2 regions of the Mesorhizobium sp. genome follow, and region 1 is predicted to be linked to the other one. Evidence: riboswitches for the same ligand, from Rfam matches in the RefSeq annotation. Region 1 holds a riboswitch; the other holds the start of a gene.
The links. Region 1 has a riboswitch for S-adenosylmethionine ahead of metX (homoserine O-acetyltransferase MetX). Riboswitches for the same ligand answer to the same signal wherever they lie in the genome.

Region 1 (9,862 bases):
GCGCCTTGACGATCGTGAAAGATGCGGGCGCACCACCGCTGAAGCCAGCCCGCGTCAGGGCAGGCGCTATCGAACCTCCGCCTCGCGCAGCCGCTGTTCGACGCAAGAAATAGCGGAACTGACTGAGGTTCAAGCCGATGGTGCGTCGCGCGGCGTTACCCGGGATGAGCACGCCGCCGGCGCCGGCCACGACCATGACCGCTCGGCAACATAATCATGCTGATTACCTGTCGAGTAATCGACCGCGCCATGACGGCTCGGCAGATTGCTCGCACGAGGCCGGCTGTACGGCTTCGATCCATCAGGGAGCCAGTCATGACAGCTTACGCCGTTGCCCATATGCGCGAGGTTTCACCCGGGCCGCAGATCGTCGAATATCTGCGGAAGATCGATGCCACGCTACAGCCTTTCGGCGGTCGCTTTATCGTGCATGGCGGCGACGTCGAGGTCGTCGAGAACAGTTGGCCGGGACATCTCATTGTCATCGAGTTTCCCGACAGGGATCATGTGCGCGGATGGTACCATTCGCCCGCCTACCAGGAGATCCTGGCGCTGCGCACGGGCAATTCCCAGTCCGACGTCGTCTTTGCAGATGGCGTCAGCCATCCGCACAAGGCGACTGATGTCCTTGGGTAGCCGCCGGGCCGACAGCGGCCGGTTATCGTCTCAGCAGGAACACCGCCTGCTGGCCGAAGAAATTCCAGAACCACCACGGCATCGACAGGCCGATCTTCTGGCCGCTGGCGTCGAGCGCGGTTGCCTTTTCAACCGTGGCTCCGAGCTCGTCGCACAGATTGACGAAGTCGCGGATGGTGCAGAAGTGGATATTGGGCGTGTCGTACCATGAATAGGGCAGGTCCTTGGTCACCGGCATGCGGCCGTTGAGGAACAATGACAGGCGGACCCGCCAATGGCCGAAATTCGGAAAGGAGACGATCGCGCGCTCGCCGATCCTGAGCAGTTCGTCGAGCACCAGCTTGGGATTGCGGGTTGCCTGCAGGGTCTGTGACAGCACGACGAAATCAAAACCCTTGTCGGGATAGAATTCGAGGTCCTTGTCGGCGTCTCCCTGGATGACGGACAGGCCGCGCGCCACGCATTCGTTGACGCCGCGCTGCGACAGTTCCAGGCCGCGGCCATCGACCTGCTTGGTGTCCTGCAGCAGTTCCAGCAGCGAGCCGTCGCCGGAACCGACGTCGAGCACCCGCGACCGCGGCGGGATGAGGTTGGCGACGACCTCGAGGTCGACGCGCTGTGTGTCGTTGACGCTCATGGCTTGAGCCCTCTTGCCCGCGCGGCCGAGCCGATGAAGCCGTTGATGGCGGCGAAAAGTTCCGGCTCGTCGAGCAGGAAGGCGTCGTGGCCACGATCGGTTTCGATCTCGACGAAGGAAACGGATGCGCCGGCGGCGTTCAGCGCGTGGACGATCGAGCGGCTCTCCTCGGTCGGAAACAGCCAGTCCGAGGTGAAGGAGACCAGGCAGAACTTGGTCTTGGTGCCGGCAAAAGCATCGGCCAGCCGGCCGCCATGGTCGGCGGCAAGGTCGAAATAGTCCATGGCCCGCGTCATGTAGAGATAGGAATTGGCGTCGAAACGGTCGACGAAGGTCATGCCTTGGTGGCGCAAATAGCTTTCGATCTGAAAATCGGCGTCGAAGCCGAAGGTCAGCGCTTCGCGATCCTGCAGGTTGCGACCGAACTTCCGATGCAGGGCCGCTTCCGACAGATAGGTGATGTGGGCGGCCATGCGCGCCACGGCCAGGCCCTTTTCCGGCCGCTTGCCATAGTCGAAATACTTTCCGCCATGCCAATCCGGATCGGCCATCACCGCCTGCCTGCCGACCTCGTGGAAGGCGATGTTCTGCGAGGAATGACGTGCACCGGTGGCGATCGGCAGCGCCGAGAAAACCCGGTCTGAATAGGTTGATGCCCATTCCAGCACCTGCATGCCGCCCATCGAGCCGCCAAGCACGCAAAACAGGGTTTCGATGCCGAAATGTTCGACCAGCATCAGTTGCGCGCGTACCATGTCGGGGATGGTGATGATCGGCAGGTCGAGCCCGTAGGGCTTGCCGGTGGCGGGGTTGGTCGAGGCCGGACCGGTGGAGCCCAGGCAGCCGCCGATGACGTTGGAGCAGATGACGAAGAAGCGGTTGGTGTCGATGATCTTGCCGGGGCCGATCAGCACTTCCCACCAGCCTGGCTTGCCGGTGACGGGATTGGTGTTGGCGACATGCTGGTCGCCGGTCAACGCGTGGCAGACGAGAATGGCGTTGGAGCGCGCATCGTTGAGCGTGCCGTAGGTCTGGTAGGCAATCTGGAACGGCGACAGCACGCTGCCTGCATCGAGCTTGAGCGGCTTGTCGGGGCCGAAGAGCAGCACCGGGCTCGACGGCTGGTCGGCTTCGTTGTTGGTTTTTCCAGCGCGCAGAGCGGCCATCGCATCCATCTCACACTTTGATCCGCATCAGCCTTTCGAGACCGATGCGGTATCCGGCCGGAGCGGACAATAAAAAACCGGCAATGCCGTCGCAAAGCCGGTTACAGGATGCAAACGGCCCTTTAGCAAGTTGTTTAACGTGGCTGCAAGCCGACCGGCCAAATCACCACGGAATCTCATTGCCCTTCTAGAACTCGGCCGCCTTGCCGTCAATGCCGACCGCTGGGCCGACTGCTACACCGACTGCTGGACTGAGCCCTGGCACCACTGCCACCTCTCGACATTGGCGGCCATGGCTTGTATTTCCGCTGCGGCTTCCAGGCGGAAGCGTTCTCGACGGATTTTGCGACATGAGCCAGATATCGGACAAGGCACGTCCAACCCCACGCGCGGGCATCATGGACATCGAGGCCTACGTGCCCGGCAAGAGCGCCGCGCCGGCTGGCGTCGCCAAGGTCTTCAAACTGTCGTCCAACGAGAACCCGCTCGGTCCATCGCCCAAGGCGATCGAGGCCGCGCGGGAGATCGCCGGAAAGCTCGACATCTATCCCGACGGCACCGCAAGGAGACTGCGCGAAGCGATCGCCGAGGTGCATGGCCTCAATGCGCAGAACATCATCTGCTCCAACGGTTCCGACGAGATTCTCGGCTTGTTGGCGCAGACCTATCTCGCGCCGGGCGACGAAGCTGTCTTCACCGAACACGCCTTCATGGTCTACAAGATCTACATCCAGTCGGCGGGTGCGAAGCCGGTCGCGGTCAGGGAGACCGAAGAGCGCGCCGACATCGACGCGATCCTTGCCGCCGTCACGCCGCGCACGAAGATCGTGTTTCTGGCCAACCCAAACAATCCGACCGGCACCTATGTGCCGTTCCAGGAGGTGCGTCGCCTGCATGCCAGCCTGCCCAGGCATGTGCTGCTGGTGCTGGACGCCGCCTATGCCGAATATGTCCGCCGCAACGACTATGAAGCCGGCATCGAGCTGGTCGGCGGCGCCGAGAACGTGGTGATGACCCGCACCTTCTCCAAGATCGGCCTGGGTGGCGCGCGGATCGGCTGGATGTATGCGCCGATGCATATCGTCGACGCGATCAACCGGGTGCGTGGTCCCTTCAATGTCAACGCGACGGCGATCGAGGCCGGCATCGCGGCGATCCGCGACCGCGACCATGTCGAGCGCAGCGTGGCGCACAACGAGACCTGGCTCACATGGCTGAGCGAGGAGTTGACAAAACTTGGGCTGCGGGTGACGCCCAGCGTCGGCAATTTCATCCTCATCCATTTTCCCGACGACCAGAAACATTCGGCGGCGCAGGCGGACGAATACCTGACCGCGCGCGGCTATATCCTGCGGCGCGTTTCCGGCTACGGCTTCCCCAACGCGCTTCGCATGACCGTCGGTACCGAAGAGGCCAATCGCGGCGTTATCGCCGCTCTCACGACATTCCTGAAAAGCTAGAACGCCATGACGTCACCCATGTTTGAAAAGATAGCGCTGGTCGGCATCGGCCTGATCGGCTCTTCGCTGGCGCGTGTCATCCGGCGCGAGGGCCTGGCTGGCCATGTCGCCATTTCGACACGCAGCACCGCGACGCTGGCGCGGGCGAAAGAACTGGGGCTGGGCGATTCCTACACCACGGATGCGGAGGAAGCGGTCCGCGATGCCGACCTGGTCATCGTCTCGGTGCCGGTCGGCTCGTCCGGCGCTGTCGCCGAGGAAATCGCGCCGGCGCTGAAGCCCGGCGCCATTCTCACCGATGTCGGCTCGACCAAGGCGTCGGTCATCGCGCAGATGCAGCCCTATGTGCCGGCGGGCGTGCATTTCATCCCGGGGCATCCGCTGGCGGGTACGGAAAAATCGGGTCCCGACGCGGGCTTTGCCGATCTCTTCGACAACCGCTGGTGCATCTTCACGCCGCTTCCCGACACCGACCCTGAAGCGCTGGAGCGGCTGTCGGAGTTCTGGCGCCGCTGCGGCTCCAACATCGACACGATGGATCCCCAGCACCACGACATGACGCTGGCCATCGTCTCGCATCTGCCGCATATCATCGCCTACAACATCGTCGGCACGGCTGACGATCTGGAGTCGGTGACCAAGTCCGAAGTCATCAAATACTCGGCCTCCGGTTTCCGCGACTTCACCCGTCTCGCCGCTTCCGATCCGACCATGTGGCGCGATGTCTGCCTGCACAACAAGGACGCCATCCTCGAAATGCTGGCGCGGTTCTCGGAGGATCTGGCTTCGCTGCAGCGGGCCATCCGCTGGGGCGACGGCGAGAAGCTGTTCGACCTGTTCACCCGCACCCGTGCGATACGACGGTCGATCATCGATGCCGGCCAGGACATCGACGTTCCCGATTTCGGCCGCCAGGCGGTCGAACATCCGGCCAAGGGCTAGGCCTGTCCAGCAGGCCAGTGTTCGGCGACCATCGCCAGCGTTTCGGCCCTGTCCGGTGCGCCCAGCCTGCCGCCGAAGCGCAGACATTTGAGCGCGGCCGCGGCGCTGGCGAAACGCAGCGCCTGCTCGATCGGTATCGCCTCCGCCAGCCCGACGGCGAAGGCGCCGTGGAAGACATCGCCGGCGGCCAGCGTGTCGACTGCCTTGATCCGTGGCGCGGGGACATGGCGAGGTGATCCCGCCGCCCTGTCAAACCACCAGGTTCCCGCCGCGCCGCCCGTAATAGCCACGAAGGCGTCTGTTCGGGATGCCAGATCGTTGCAGGTGGACTCCAGATCCAGCGCCTGGCCGCAGATGATGCGTGCCGCCGGTTCGGAGGCGACAATGTGGGAAGCCAGCGGCAACAGCTGCTCCAGCACGGCCAGCGGCGCGGTATCGGCATCGAGGATCGCCGGCCGGCCGATGGCGCGCGCCGCCTTCAAGGCAAGTGCCGCCGCGCCCGGCCAGCGCACGTCGACCAGCACCGCATCGAACGCCGTTAGATCGGCGACCGGGAGCGCCCCTGGGGCCGCTTGGGCACGGATGTCGTAGAAAGGCACGATGATGCGCTCGCCATGGGCATCGACCAGGATCGACGCCAGCGCTGAACGGGCGCCAACGACACGCCGGACGAAACCGCAGTCGACACCCTCCGCCTCGATCCCGGCAATCAGCTGGTCGCCGACGGCATCGTCCCCCGCACTTGCCCAGAGCGAGACTTCAGCTCCCAGCCTGCGCGCGGCGCATGCCGCACTGGTGGCCATGCCCGAGGCGATCTGGACGCCGTCGGACGCGATGAATTTCCCCTGATGCGTGGGAAGCTGGTCCACCCGAAGGATGGTATCGAGCGTCAGCGCACCGACGCTCAGAAGTCTGACCGGCCTGATCATGGCCGCCTACCGCACCGGCTTGATCTTGCCCAGCGGGATGAAGCCGATCGACGCCCTGCTCTTGACGATCTTCAGCGGCAGGGACGGCTCGTTGCCCAGCATCGCCAATCCGGCAAAGCCCTGCTCGATCTGGCTTTTCTGTTCGGGAATCGCGGTGCCCAGGATCGCCGCGACGGCCTTGGGATCCTTGAGCCAGATGGTCAGGTCGGCGTCGATGAGGCCGTCGGCATCCACCGACATCGGCCCCGCCACGGTGATCCGCGCCGTTCCCGATGACAGATCCAGCTTGGCGATGTAGATCGACTGGCCGCGAAGGCTCTTCGCCTGGGTTTCGAGCAGCGTCAGGCCGTTCTTCAGCGTCACGTCGCCACTGCCGTCGAGCGCGGGCAAAACACGTCCGCCGATCGCGTCGGCATCGATCTCAAGGTCGGTGAAACTTCCCGCGTAGTTGACGTCGGTGCCGTTCGGACGCAGCTGTCCCGTTGCCGTGCGGGCGTAGAAGAGCTCGACCGGGTCGGTATCGTCGATCGGGTCGGTCTGGCCGGACAGCCCCGTGGCCTCCAGCGTGATGTGCCGGGGCAGGGGCCAGGACAGTTTCGCCTTTGCCTGCAGGGTTTCCCAGTCGATCCAAAGCGGCAGCATGCCGGGGATGGAGGTTCTCAGCGGCCCGCGCAGGTCGGCGAAGGGCGTAAGGGGTTGGGTGATCTGCGCGACGGCACTGAAGTTGCCGGCTGAGGCCGCGATGTTCCTGGCGTCGTCCTGATAGCCAAGGGTGTCGCAGGAAATGACGAAGCTGAACGGATAGCCGCTGACCGCGAGATTGCTGCAGCCCGCCACGATGCCCTGTCCCTTCAGCGTCTCGACGGCTCTGTCGGCTTCGCTTCTGACCTTGTCCGACAGATAAAACCAGCCGGCGCTGTAGATGCCGAAGAGCACCACAATGAAGGCGACAAGCCACCAGAGGCGGCGGCGGCGGTTCGGCTGAAGCTCGTCACTTGACGTCATGCTGCGGCTCTCGTTAACGCATGGCTGTTGTAGACGAGGGAGACTCGTTTCCAACGACAATAGGTAGGGACGGACTGAAAAAACACCGGCTTCGGTGCGGTGCCATCACTCTTTTGCATTCAGGCTCGGCGATATGGGCGATTTTTGGGTTTTTGGCTACGGCTCGCTGATCTGGCGGCCGGGTTTCGCGCATGTCGAGACGCAGCGCGCGCGCCTGCACGGCTATCGCCGGTCGCTTTGCGTCTATTCCTTCGTGCATCGCGGCACGCGCGATCGACCGGGCCTGGTGCTCGGCCTCGACCACGGCGGCTCCTGCGTCGGGCTGGCGTTCCGCGTCCCCGGCGATTTGCGCGACGAGGTCGTTGCCTATCTGCGCGAGCGCGAACTGGTGACCAGCGTTTATCTCGAGCGCACGCTCAAGGTTCGCCTCGACAGCGGTGCGACCGTCGAGGCGATGGCCTATGTTGTCGACCGCGACCATGAGCAATATGCCGGCGCGCTCGATGCGGCTCATGCGGCGTCCGTCGTGCGCGGCGCCGTCGGCCAGTCCGGAAACAACGAGGACTACGTGCTCAGCACGCTGGAACATCTCAAGGCGCTGGGTATTCGCGATCACTGGCTGGAGGATGTGGCTCGGAGGATGATCCCGGCCTGAGGCTTGTGCCAGGCGGCTAGAAAAGACAACCAGCCCTTTGACCTCGTCGTCCCAGGACCTAGGTTAGTGCCGAGCCTCAAAACTAATGGGCGCCACGCGCCCGTCCAATTCATCATGGAGATCCGTCTTGCAGAAACGCCGTCTCGGTCGCACCGACCTTTCCATCGCGCCCCTGGTTCTGGGCGGCAACGTCTTCGGTTGGACCGCCGATGAGGCAACCTCCCTGGACCTGCTCGACCGCTTCGCCGATGCCGGCCTCAACGCCATCGACACGGCGGATGTCTATTCGCGCTGGGCGCCCGGCAACAAGGGCGGCGAATCGGAAACGATCATCGGCAAGTGGATGAAGAGCCGGGGCAACCGCGACAAGATCGTGGTCGTCACCAAGGTCGGCTCGGACATGGGGCAAGGCAAGAAGGATCTTTCCGCCGCTTATATCGAAAAGGCCGTCGACGCATCGCTGAAGCGGCTGCAGACCGATGTCATCGATCTCTACCTGTCGCATTGGCCGGATCCGGCGACGCCCTACGAGGAGACGCTTGGCGCGTACGAGAAGCTGATTGCCAAGGGCAAGATCCGCTATGCGGGCTGCTCCAACCTCGATGCCAGCCAGTTGCGCGCCGCGCTCAATGTGGCAAGCCTGCGCAGCCTGCCGCGCTACGAGGTGCTGCAGCCGGAATACAATCTCTACGACCGCTCGTCCTTCGACGGACCGCTGCGCGACCTTTGCATGGCAGAGGATATCGGCGTCATCACCTATTTCAGTCTCGCCAAGGGGTTTCTCAGCGGCAAATATCGCGGCAAGGCCGATCTTGGCCAGAGCGCGCGAGGCGAGGACGTTGGAAGTTACCTGAACGATCGCGGCATGCGCATCCTTGCGGCGCTTGACGCGGTATCCGCCAGGCATTCGGCCAAGCCGGCTGAGGTGGCGCTGGCCTGGGTGATAGCGCGCCCCGGCGTCACCGCGCCGATCGCCAGCGCTACCAAGGCATCGCAGATGGACAGCCTGATCAAGGCGGTGTCGCTCAAGCTGAGCGCGGATGATATCGCTGCGCTCGACAGGGCAAGCGCCTAGCCACCGTCTGCTGCCTCCTCATCGCACTGAAGTCCGTCGGTCAAGCCGGCGGACTTTTCGCACGATCGTCCAAGACCATCCGCCCGGCTTCGCCATACCGTCATTCGCGCGGGGCAGGTTAGGGCGATCCAGGATGGCCGGACAGGTGCTTTTCGACACGGAAACATGGCGCCAGTTGCTCGGGCTGGTGCTTATGGCCACGGTGGTCATGGGCAGCCCGGGGCCGGCGACGATCAGCGTCACCGCCGTCGGTGCCGCCTTCGGCCTGCGTGGTTCGCTTGCATACGTTTCGGGGATCGTTCTTGGCACGGTGGCCGTCCTGATGGTCGTGGCTACCGGGCTCGTGGCGGTGCTGGTCTCGGTGCCGAAGCTCGCACCGATACTGGCGGTCGCATCCGCGTCCTATATTCTTTACCTCGCCTTCAGGATCGCGACAGCACCGCCCCTGGCAGCCAATGACGATCAGGCCGCGCGTCCGACATTCCCTGCCGGGTTCCTCCTGGCCATCGCCAACCCCAAAGCCTATGTCGCGATTGCCGCCGTGTTTGCTGGCGCAGGTGGGCTCGGCGTCGAACTCAAGCTGGCGGTTCTCGCCCTGATGATTGTCGCGATCCATGCCGTCTGGCTTCTCGCGGGCACTGCGTGTGCGCGCTTCCTGCGCCAGCCGGTGGCGTCGCGGATCATCAACCTTGTCTTTGCCGCAACGCTGGTCCTGACCACCGCGCTGGCGACGTTTTCCTGACTGTCGTTTCAGCCCTTGGCCGCGACGCCCAATTCGCGCAGCCGCTTGACGGCCGACGGTGGCATCGCCGGCGGGTTGGGCGCACGGGCCGCTTCAATGAGGAACTGGTCGCAGGCGGCTTCCGTCTCTCCGATCAGCCGCGCCATGAATTCGTCCTTGCCCAAACCGGGCGGGATCGGTGGCAGGAAGCGCGCCTTGATCGTGCCGGGATAGCGCAGGAATTTCCGGCGCGGCCAGTAGAGGCCCGCGACATGGGCTACCGGTACCACCGGAACGCCCAGCTGCGTATAGATTTCGACAATGCCGTATTTGTAGGCGGGTTCGTCGCCGGGCGCACGCCTCGTGCCTTCCGGATAGATGATCAGCTGGCGTGGGTTGCGCGCCATTTCCTGCTTGGTCGCGGCCACCACCGCCTTCAGCGCCTTCGAGCGGCTGCCGCGGTCGACCGGGATCATACGCATCTTCATGATGTACCAGCCGAAGAACGGGATCCAGGTCAACTCGCGCTTGAGGATGTAGAGCGGGTCCTTGAGGAACGGGAAGAAGGCGATGGCGTCCCAGAAGGACTGGTGCTTCGGAGCGAGGATGAAGGAGCCCTCTGGCAGGTTTTCCTGG
Region 2 (9,862 bases), 1.8 Mb from region 1:
AAGCCGGACGCGCTTTTCATGCACTGCCTGCCGGCGCATCGCGGCGAGGAGGTGACCGACGAGGTCATCGACGGTCCCCATTCGGTGGTGTTCGACGAAGCCGAGAACCGGCTCCACGCCCAGAAGGCGGTGCTTGCCTGGTGCCTCGGCGCTTGATCTCCGGAGGTGTGATGCCTATTTGCGGCGCATCACGCAAAACAAGCGCGTTTCGACGCATGCTCCCGACAGGGCGGCATGGCCGCGCCCTGGAGCATTGTCATGTTGGAAACCCATCAATTGTCTGAACATCAACCCAAGCTCGGCGAATTCGGCTATGCCGGTGACGACCATGTCGTGCCGTTCGAGGTCGGTCCGCTCGACGTGCGTGGCCGCACCGTCCAGCTCGGACCGATGCTTGACGCCATTCTCACGCGCCACGACTATCCCGAGCCTGTCGCCCGCCTGCTGGCGGAAGCCTGCGTGCTGACGGTGTTGCTCGGCACATCGCTCAAATTCGAAGGCAAGTTCATCCTTCAGACCCGTACCGACGGGCCAGTCGATATGCTGGTCGCGGATTTTTCCACGCCCTCGGCGCTACGCGCCTATGCGCGCTTCGATGCTGATCGGCTTGAAGCGCTCGTCGCGGCAGGCGAAACGTCGCAGCAGACGCTCCTCGGCAGCGGCGTTCTGGCGCTGACCATCGACCAGGGCGCTCATACGCAGCGCTATCAGGGCATCGTCCAGCTCGATGGCGAAACGCTGGAGGATGCGGCACGCACCTATTTCCGTCAGTCGGAGCAGATCCCGACCGATGTCAGGCTATCGGTTGCGAAGCTGTTGACGCCCGGCGTCGGCGGCGCGCGCGAGCAGTGGCGCGCCGGCGGCATCCTGGCGCAGTTCCTGCCGCAGTCGCCCGAGCGCATGCGCGTTCCGGATCTGCCTGGCGGTGACGGCGATCCGCGTGAGGAAGTCCACGATCCCGTCGACAATTCTTGGCAGGAGTTGCTTGCGTTGCTCGGCACGATCGAGCCGACAGAACTGATCGACCCGACCATCGGGGCCGAGCGCTTGCTTTATCGGCTGTTCCACGAGCATGGCGTGCGCGTGTTCGGCGGCGTCCCGGTCGACGATCAGTGCTCGTGCTCCAGGGACAAGATCCGCGGCATCCTCGAGGGCTTCTCGGCGCAGGAGATCAAGGAAAGCACCGAGGATGGCGGCATCCATGTCGCCTGCGAATTCTGCTCGAAGCAATATGACTTCGATCCGGCGGAATTCACGGCGCGGTAAAGGAGCCGCCTTCTCCCCGTTTCACGGGGAGAAGGAGCCCGCAGGGCGGATGACGGGCCGCGCCAACGCTTCCGCGATGGTTGTTGTTCAATTTACCGTCCGCCGCGTTCCCGGCAGGTCGAGCGAGAAGGCGGGGATGGCGATGTCAAACGTCTCGCCGCGCTTGTTGCGCATCGTGTAGTGCCCGACCATGATGCCGGATGGCGTCGAGAGCGGGCAGCCCGAAGTGTATTGATAGCTGTCGCCCGGATTGAGTTCGGGCTGGTCGCCGACCACGCCGGCTCCGCTGACCTCCTCGACCCGGCCGGTTCCGTCCGTGATGCGCCAGTAGCGTGACAACAACTGCACGAATTCATCGGACTGGTTGTCGATCGTTATCTGATAGCCCCAGACGTAGCGGTTCTCGGAGGGCTCGGAGCGCTCCTCCAGATAGAACGGCCTGACCTGCACTTCGATGTTGCGCGTTACGGCGCTGTACATGGGCTACTCCAAAACAATCCGGCAACTTTCGGGTTCTCGCCTGGCCTGGTCAATGGCGCGTATCCGGTTCTTACCAGCCTTGAAGGGCAGGTGCCGACAAACAATGTCATTTAAGTGACACATGACAGTGATGGTGTGCTCGGGATTGTGCCGGGCGACTCAGCGCTCTGTCGACCTGTTGGAAACGGCCCTCAAGTGGTCGGTTTTTCTGGAGTGACCAGATCTCGATGGAACTGACACTCATCGCTGCCCCGCTTTCCGCCGCCCTCATCCTTGCAAATCTTGCGAGTATCGTGCTCGCCTCGCTCCAGCTGAAGCGGCGCGGGACCATCGCGCCGCCAGCCGGCATGGCTCCCACGGTCTCGATCGTCATTCCGGCGCGTGGTGTCGAGCCCTTCACCGAAGAGACTTTGGAGCGCGCCTTCTCGCTCGACTGGCCGCATTATGAGCTTGTCTTCTGCGTCGCCCAGGCCGACGATCCTGTGGTCGGCTTGATCAGACAAGCCATCGCCCGCTTTCCGGATGTGCCTGCCAGGCTGCTTTTCGGTGACGACCGCATCAGCGGCAACCCCAAGCTCAACAATTGCGTCAAGGGCTGGGAAGCGGCACGCCACGAATGGGTGATCCTTGCCGATTCGAACGTCCTGATGCCCAGGGACTACGTGCAGCACCTGATGTCGGCATGGGGGCCTGGAACCGGCCTCGTCTGCTCGACACCGATAGGATCTCGTCCCGACGGCTTCTGGGCCGAGGTCGAATGCGCGTTTCTCAACACGCTGCAGGCGCGCTGGCAGTATGCCGGCGAGGCGATTGGCCTTGGCTTCGCCCAGGGCAAGAGCATGTTGTGGAACAAGCCCCTGCTCGATGCCAATGGCGGCATTCGGGCGCTTGCGGCCGAGATCGCGGAAGATGCCGCGGCGACCAAGCTGGTGAACGGGCTCGGCCTGCGCGTCAATCTGGTGGCCGCGCCCTTCGAGCAGCCGTTGGGCCGGCGCACGCTGGGCGAGATTTGGTCGCGCCAGGCGCGTTGGGCGCGGCTGCGCCGTGTGACGTTCCCGCTGTTCTTCGCGCCCGAAATATTGACCGGCGTGGCCGTGCCGCTGCTGCTCGCGCTGGCCGCCGCCGCTGGCGCTGGATGGAGCCTGCCGTTGACGGCCGCCGCCCTGCTGGCGGCAGCCTACCTTCCGGAATGCGCCTTGGCTTTCGCCAAGGGTTGGTACATCTCATGGCGGACCATCCCGGCCATGATGGCGCGGGACTGCATCCTGCCGGCCATGTGGGTGCGCGGATGGGTCGGCGGCGCCGTCGACTGGCGCGGCAATGCCATGACGATCGGCACCAAGGCCACCGAGCTGGAAGAAACGCCGTCCGGGGCCTGAAAGCAGCGGGCGGTACTGCCCGTGCGCTTACTTCACCGACTTCAGCGCCTGCTCGATATCCTCCAGCAGATCGTCGGCGTCCTCGAGACCGACCGACAGGCGCAGCGTGCCAGGCCCTATGCCCAGTTCGGCGCGCGCCTCGTCGCTCAGGTTCTTGTGCGTCGTGGTGGCCGGATGGGTGATCAGGCTCTTCGAGTCGCCTAGATTGTTCGAGATCAGCACGATGTCGAGCGCGTTCTGCAGGGCGAAAGCCGCCTGCTTGCCGCCCTTGACGTCGAGACAGATCAGCGTCGAGCCACCCGACATCTGCTTCTTGACGATATCGGCCTGCGGATGGTCGGCCCGGCCCGGATAGATGACCCGAGCGATTTCCGGCCTTTCGGCGAGGAAGTCGGCGATACGGCCTGCACTTTCGGTCTGCTGGCGCACGCGCAGCGGCAGCGTCTCCAGGCCCTTCAGCAGCGTCCAGGCATTGAAGGGCGACAGGCTGGGGCCGGTATGGCGGAAATAGTCGTGCAGGTTCTCGTCGATCCACTTCTTGTCCGACAGGATGACGCCGCCGAGGCAGCGGCCCTGGCCGTCTATGTGCTTGGTCGCCGAATAGACGACGATGTGGGCGCCGAGTTGCAGCGGTTTCTGTTGCAGCGGCGTGGCGAAGACATTGTCGACGACGAGCCGCGCGCCGATCGAATTGGCCAGCGAGGCGACGGCGGCGATATCGACCACCTCCAATGTCGGATTTGTTGGGCTCTCCAAGAAGAACAGCTTGGTGTTCGGCCTGACCGCTTGTTCCCAATTTGCGATGTCGGTACCGTCGACAAGCGTCGCTTCGATGCCGTATCGCGGCGCCAGCGTCTCGACCACCCAGCGGCAGGAGCCGAACAGTGCGCGCGCCGCCACGATGTGATCGCCGGCCTTGACGCTGCACAGAAGGGCCGCGGTCACCGCCGCCATTCCCGACGACGTGGCGCGCGCATCCTCGGCGCCTTCCAGCGCGCACATGCGCTTCTCGAACATGTCGACGGTCGGATTGGCGTATCGCGAATAGATGAAACCGGGTTCCTCGCCCTTGAATCGGGCTTCCGCCGCCTGCGCCGTTTCGTAAACGTAGCCTTGGGTCAGGTATATCGCCTCGGAGGTTTCACCGAAGCCGGAACGCAAGGTCCCGCTATGCACGAGTGCCGTCTGAGGCTTCCAGTTGCGCTTGTTGGTGCTCATCGCTTTTGTTCCAGACACAAAAAAACCGGCCGCGAAAGTCGCAACCGGTCCATACGGCCTTGCGGCCAACGGTCCTTTAGCGACTTGTTTAACGTGGCTGCAAGCCGACCGGCCAAATCACCACGGGATAACGACCCTTTAGACCCGCGCCGCGCTTGCGTCAATTGCCGGCTTCATTAAGAGGTTTGTACCAGCGGCTAAGGAGCAGAGCCTTGCGGCAGACAGGCATTCTTCCAGATCAGGATATTTCGGCGCTGTTCCAGTCGGGTGCGCTCACCTCGTCGCGCCCTCTGGATGTCGACCAGATCCAGCCGGCGAGCCTTGACCTGAGGCTAGGGGACAAGGCCTGGCGGGTGCGGGCTTCGTTCCTGCCCGGTCCCAATCACAAGGTCTCGGAAAAGCTCGACCGGCTAAAGCTGCACGAGATCAGCCTGGCAGAAGGCGCGGTGCTGGAAACGGGCTGCGTCTACATAGTGCCGCTGCTGGAGAGCCTGGCGCTTCCCGCCGACATTTCCGCTTCGGCCAATCCCAAGAGTTCGACGGGCCGACTGGACATCTTCACACGCGTCATGACTGATCGCGGCCACGAGTTCGACAAGATCGCCGCCGGCTATAACGGCCCGCTCTACCTGGAGGTAAGCCCTCGCACGTTCCCGATCGTGCTGCGCACCGGTTCGCGTCTGTCGCAGATACGCTTCCGCACCGGCAATGCGCTGCTGTCCGAGGCCGAGTTGCACGACCTGCATCGCAACGAGATGCTGGTCGCGACCGATCCGCCCAACATCTCCGGTGGTGGCATAGCGCTGTCGATCGACCTCAACGGTGACAAGGACGGTCTTGTCGGGTATCGCGGAAAGCATCACACGGGGCTGGTCGATGTCGACAAGCGCGCCGCGCAGGAGGTCGTCGATTTCTGGGAGCCGATCCATAAGAGCGGCGCCGGTGAACTCGTACTCGATCCCGATGAGTTCTACATCCTCGTCAGCCAGGAAGCGGTGCATGTGCCGCCGCTCTACGCTGCCGAAATGACGCCCTTCGACCCTCTGGTCGGCGAATTCCGCGTTCACTATGCCGGCTTCTTCGATCCGGGGTTTGGCCATTCGGCGGCCGGCGGCACCGGAAGCCGGGCCGTGCTCGAAGTGCGCAGCCATGAAGTGCCGTTCATCCTCGACCATGGGCAGATTGTCGGCAGACTGGTCTACGAACACATGCTGAAGCGGCCGCAGGCGCTCTACGGCACCGATCTCGGCTCCAACTACCAGGCGCAGGGCCTGAAACTCTCCAAGCACTTTCGCTCGGCGCGCTGACGCTGATGTCGTGAAGTTTCCGCGTTCAGCCGCGAAAGAGAGATTCTTTTGCGGCGCCAAGGCAGCCATGGAGCCCACCGATAAAGCGCAGTTCGCGTACGGTGAGGCGCTTCCTGCCCCAAAATCCTTTGGTTTGTTTCTCGTCGTCGAGCAAAGCGTTTGTGCCGGACTTCAAGGGGAACAGTTGCTTGTCGAGGCATCCGAAGACATAGGCTTTAGCGGAGTCGATGCCGCAGGCCTTGGCATTCCCGTCGAGTTTGTCGGCAGGTAGCGCGGAAGTTATGCGGTCCGCATTGCGCATAAGAAAGTTCACTTGCGTCTTCGAGTAACCGGTGGCCAGAAGCCGGCGGGTCATTGCCGACTGGGCTTCATGATAGGATTTCGGGCTGCAGCGCTGCGCGCCGTAAGCCATCGAGGAAGAACAGGCAAAGGCAAGCGCCAAGCCGGTGACCACAATAGCAAGCCGTCCCCGGTTCGTTTCCTTGCCCAACATTCCAGTCTCTCGTTACAGCGCCCTCACCGCCACCTTCACCGGCTGCTCGATCTCGAGCGGATTGCGTAGCGGCAAGCCGAAATCCTTGGCTTCGATCTCGAACACGTCGCCGGCTTCTGTGGTGATGCCGTCGGCGAAGGACAATGTCGCCGTGCCGAACATGTGCACGTGCACGTCGCCCGGCTGACGGAACGCCGAATATTTGAAGTGGTGATGTTCCAGGTTGGCGATCGTGTGCGACATGTTCGTTTCTCCCGACAGAAAGGGCTTTTCCCAAAGCACCGAGCCATCGCGATAGATGCGCGATGCGCCACGGATATCCGTTGGCAGATCGCCGATCAGGATTTCAGGTCCGAAAGAGGCGTTGCGCAGCTTTGAATGAGCGAGGAACAGATAGTTCACGCGCTCGGTAACGTGGTCCGAGAACTCGTTCGACAGCGTGAAGCCGATGCGGAATGGCGCGCCGTCGTCGCCGATGACGTAAATGCCGGCCACTTCCGGCTCCTCGCCGGCATCCTTGGCGAAGGCGGGCGAGAGGAGTGCGGCGCCGGGTGCAACCGCCATCGTGCCGTTGCCCTTGTAGAACCATTCAGGCTGGACCCCGACCTCGCCCTTGGCTGGCTTGCCCCCCTCCAGTCCCATGCGGAACATCTTCATGGAATCGGTAAGCTGTTCCTCGCCATCCTTGAGCTTCTTATGCATGGAATCGCGGGTCGCCGCGGAGCCGAGATGCGTCAGTCCGGTTCCGGTAAGGTGCAGGTGCGCGGGGTCAGGATGGTTGATGGGCGACAACAGCCGCCCCTTTTTGTATGCGGCGTCGAGGTCGACCGTCTCGCCATATCCCTTGCGTTCGATCAGCGCGACGAGCCCGGTGCCGGTGCGCGCGGCCTCCATGGCCAGAGAATAGACGCTGCGGGCGCCGTTGATGACCCGGGTCTTGCCGCCGGTACGGGCGACAACGCGGATTGTCTCGGCGTCGTCAAGGATCTGGGAGATCAGCATGATGAATCCTCTCAAGTGTAGTGGGCCGACCTGCCTGTCTGACAAGCCTTCTCCATCGTCGCTCGGACCTTGTCCGCGCCACGGGTTAAACTCTCTGTCCGGATTGCGCTCGCGGTGCTTGGTCCCTGGAGGGATTGTCCAGGCCGGCTATTTGCCGGCGATGCCGCGATGTGACCCGTACGCTGCCTGCTTTCTCTGGACCTCAGCCCTTGTTCTTGTTGTAGACGTCGAAGATCACAGCGCCCAGCAGGACAAGGCCCTTGACCACCTGCTGCCAATCGACGTTGACGCCCATGATCGACATGCCGTTGTTCATCACGCCCATGATGAAGCCGCCGACCACGGCGCCGATGACCTGGCCGACGCCGCCCATCGCCGAGGCGCCGCCGATGAACACGGCGGCGATGACGTCGAGCTCCGAGCCCAGACCCGCCGCCGGCACCGCCTGGCCAAGCCGCGCCGCGATGATCAGACCACCGAGCGCCGACAACACGCCCATGTTGATGAAAACCAGAAGCGTGAGCCGTTCGGTATTGATGCCCGACAACTGAGCCGCCTTCGGGTTGCCGCCCATCGCGTAGATGCGGCGGCCGATCGTCATCCGCTTGGTGACGAAGACGAACAGCGAGATCAGCACGCCCATCACGAGCAACACCACCGGCAGGCCCCTGTAGCTGGCGAACTCATAGACCAGGAACAGTGCCAGCGCGCTGGCGACCAGCGTCTTGACGACGAACAAGGGGAAGGGCTCTGCCTCATAGCCGTGGCGCTCCCGCTTGCGCCGCGTCCTCAACCCGAAATAGGCGTAGGCCAGCACGGCGATCAAGCCCAGCACGATCGTCGTCATATGCAGCGTCAGTCCGCTGCCCATGATCGTTTTGCCGGCGGCATTGACCGTCGGCGGGATCAGCGTCATCGGGCCTATCACGTCGGGTATGAAGCCGGAGCTGAGCATCTTGAAGTTGTCCGGAAGCGGTCCCACCGAAGAGCCGCCGCCCAGTAACGCCTGGCAGATGCCTCGGAAGATCAGCATTCCCGCCAGCGTGACGATGAAACTCGGTATTCGGTGGTAGGCGATCCAATAACCTTGGGCCGCGCCGATCAGACCGCCGACGATCAGGCATACGATCGAAACAACCAGCGGATTGCTGAGCGGTCCAAGCTGCCAGATGACCATCATGTTTGCCGCCAGGGCGCCGATGAAACCGGCGACCGATCCGACGCTGAGGTCGATATAGCCGGAAACGATGACCAGCAGCATACCCAGCGCCATCACGATGATGAAGGAGTTCTGCTGTACCAGATTGCTCAGGTTGACCGGCTTGAACAGCGTGCCCGAGGTCGTGAACTGGAAGAACAGCATGATGACGATCAGCGCGATGATCAGACCGTATTCGCGCAGGTTCGTCGCCAGTGCCGAGACGGCGATGCGTGGGCGCTGTTCCTCGGTGATGTTGCCCTGCGGGGCGGGGGCGCTATCGGTGCTCATGCTGCTTTTCCTTCTCCCCGGACGATGGCGCGCATTATTTTTTCCTGGCTTGCTTCCGCGGCGGGCATTTCGCCCACCATGCGTCCTTCGTTCATCACATAGATGCGGTCGGTGATGCCGAGCAATTCCGGCATTTCCGACGAGATGACCACGATCGCCTTACCCTCGGAGGCAAGGCGAGCGATGATCGTGTAGATTTCGTATTTCGCGCCGACATCGATGCCGCGCGTCGGCTCGTCCAGGATCAGCACGTCCGGATCGGCGAACAGCCATTTCGACAGCACCACCTTCTGTTGGTTGCCGCCCGAAAGATTGCCGGTCAACTGATAGACGCTGGACGCGCGGATGTTGGTCTTTTTGCGATAGTCGTTGGCGACGGCGAGTTCGCGCAAATCGTCGATCACGCTGTGGCGCGACACGCCGCCGAGATTGGCCAGCGTGATGTTGTGCTTGATGTGGTCGATGAGGTTGAGGCCGTAAGTCTTGCGGTCCTCGGTGACGTAGGCGATGCCATGCTGGACGGCCTTGCTTACCGAGGAGACATCGATTTGCTTGCCCTTCAGAAACACCTCGCCGGTGATGCGGCGCCCGTACGAGCGGCCGAACAGGCTCATGGCGAATTCGGTGCGGCCAGCGCCCATCAGGCCGGCGATGCCGACCACCTCGCCCTTGCGAACGTTGATGTCGATGCCCTTGATGACCTGCCGATCGGCATGGATCGGGTGGTAGACCGACCAGTTCTTCACTTGGAACACCACCTCGCCGATCTCGGGCTCGCGCGGCGGATAGCGGTCGTCGAGCGACCGGCCGACCATGGAGGTGATGATACGGTCTTCCGAGATGTCCTTCTTGGCCAGCGTCTCTATGGTGCGCCCGTCACGAATGACGGTGACCTTGTCGGCGACCCGGTTGATCTCGTTGAGCTTGTGCGAAATCAGGATCGAGGTCATGCCTTGCCGCTTGAATTCGAGCAGAAGGTCCAGCAGCGCCTGGCTGTCCTTTTCGCTGAGCGACGCCGTCGGCTCGTCCAGGATCAGCAGCTTGACTTCCTTGCTCAGCGCCTTGGCGATCTCGACCAGTTGCTGCTTGCCGACGCCGATGTTGGTGATCAGCGTCTTGGGGTCCTCCCTGAGGCCCACCTTCTTCAACAGCGCACTGGTGCGTTCCTCGTTGGCGTCCCAGTCGATCACGCCGTATCTGGCGCGCTCGTTGCCGAGGAAGATGTTTT

Region 2: linked by a shared signal. The riboswitch ahead of ACO07C_RS12755 (O-succinylhomoserine sulfhydrylase) and the one ahead of metX (homoserine O-acetyltransferase MetX) in region 1 are both predicted to bind S-adenosylmethionine.

Annotation. Positions count from the first base shown of each region.
Region 1 covers NZ_OZ245860.1:4,424,281-4,434,142, forward strand. Annotated here, with positions in the region: gene ACO07C_RS21115 (ABC transporter ATP-binding protein/permease) at 1-113, shown strand, start outside; gene ACO07C_RS21120 (DUF1330 domain-containing protein) at 316-636, shown strand; gene metW (methionine biosynthesis protein MetW) at 659-1,273, opposite strand; gene metX (homoserine O-acetyltransferase MetX) at 1,270-2,439, opposite strand; SAM riboswitch at 2,542-2,619, opposite strand; gene hisC (histidinol-phosphate transaminase) at 2,790-3,899, shown strand; gene ACO07C_RS21140 (prephenate/arogenate dehydrogenase family protein) at 3,906-4,841, shown strand; gene ACO07C_RS21145 (sugar kinase) at 4,838-5,770, opposite strand; gene ACO07C_RS21150 (DUF2125 domain-containing protein) at 5,777-6,775, opposite strand; gene ACO07C_RS21155 (gamma-glutamylcyclotransferase) at 6,909-7,430, shown strand; gene ACO07C_RS21160 (aldo/keto reductase) at 7,558-8,505, shown strand; gene ACO07C_RS21165 (LysE family translocator) at 8,639-9,247, shown strand; gene ACO07C_RS21170 (lysophospholipid acyltransferase family protein) at 9,256-9,862, opposite strand, start outside.
Region 2 covers NZ_OZ245860.1:2,663,507-2,673,368, reverse strand. Annotated here, with positions in the region: gene argF (ornithine carbamoyltransferase) at 1-156, shown strand, start outside; gene ACO07C_RS12770 (Hsp33 family molecular chaperone) at 235-1,266, shown strand; gene apaG (Co2+/Mg2+ efflux protein ApaG) at 1,354-1,746, opposite strand; gene ACO07C_RS12760 (ceramide glucosyltransferase) at 1,974-3,125, shown strand; gene ACO07C_RS12755 (O-succinylhomoserine sulfhydrylase) at 3,153-4,343, opposite strand; SAM riboswitch at 4,400-4,477, opposite strand; gene ACO07C_RS12750 (2'-deoxycytidine 5'-triphosphate deaminase) at 4,556-5,650, shown strand; gene ACO07C_RS12745 (hypothetical protein) at 5,676-6,143, opposite strand; gene araD1 (AraD1 family protein) at 6,156-7,145, opposite strand; gene mmsB (multiple monosaccharide ABC transporter permease) at 7,348-8,634, opposite strand; gene mmsA (multiple monosaccharide ABC transporter ATP-binding protein) at 8,631-9,862, opposite strand, start outside.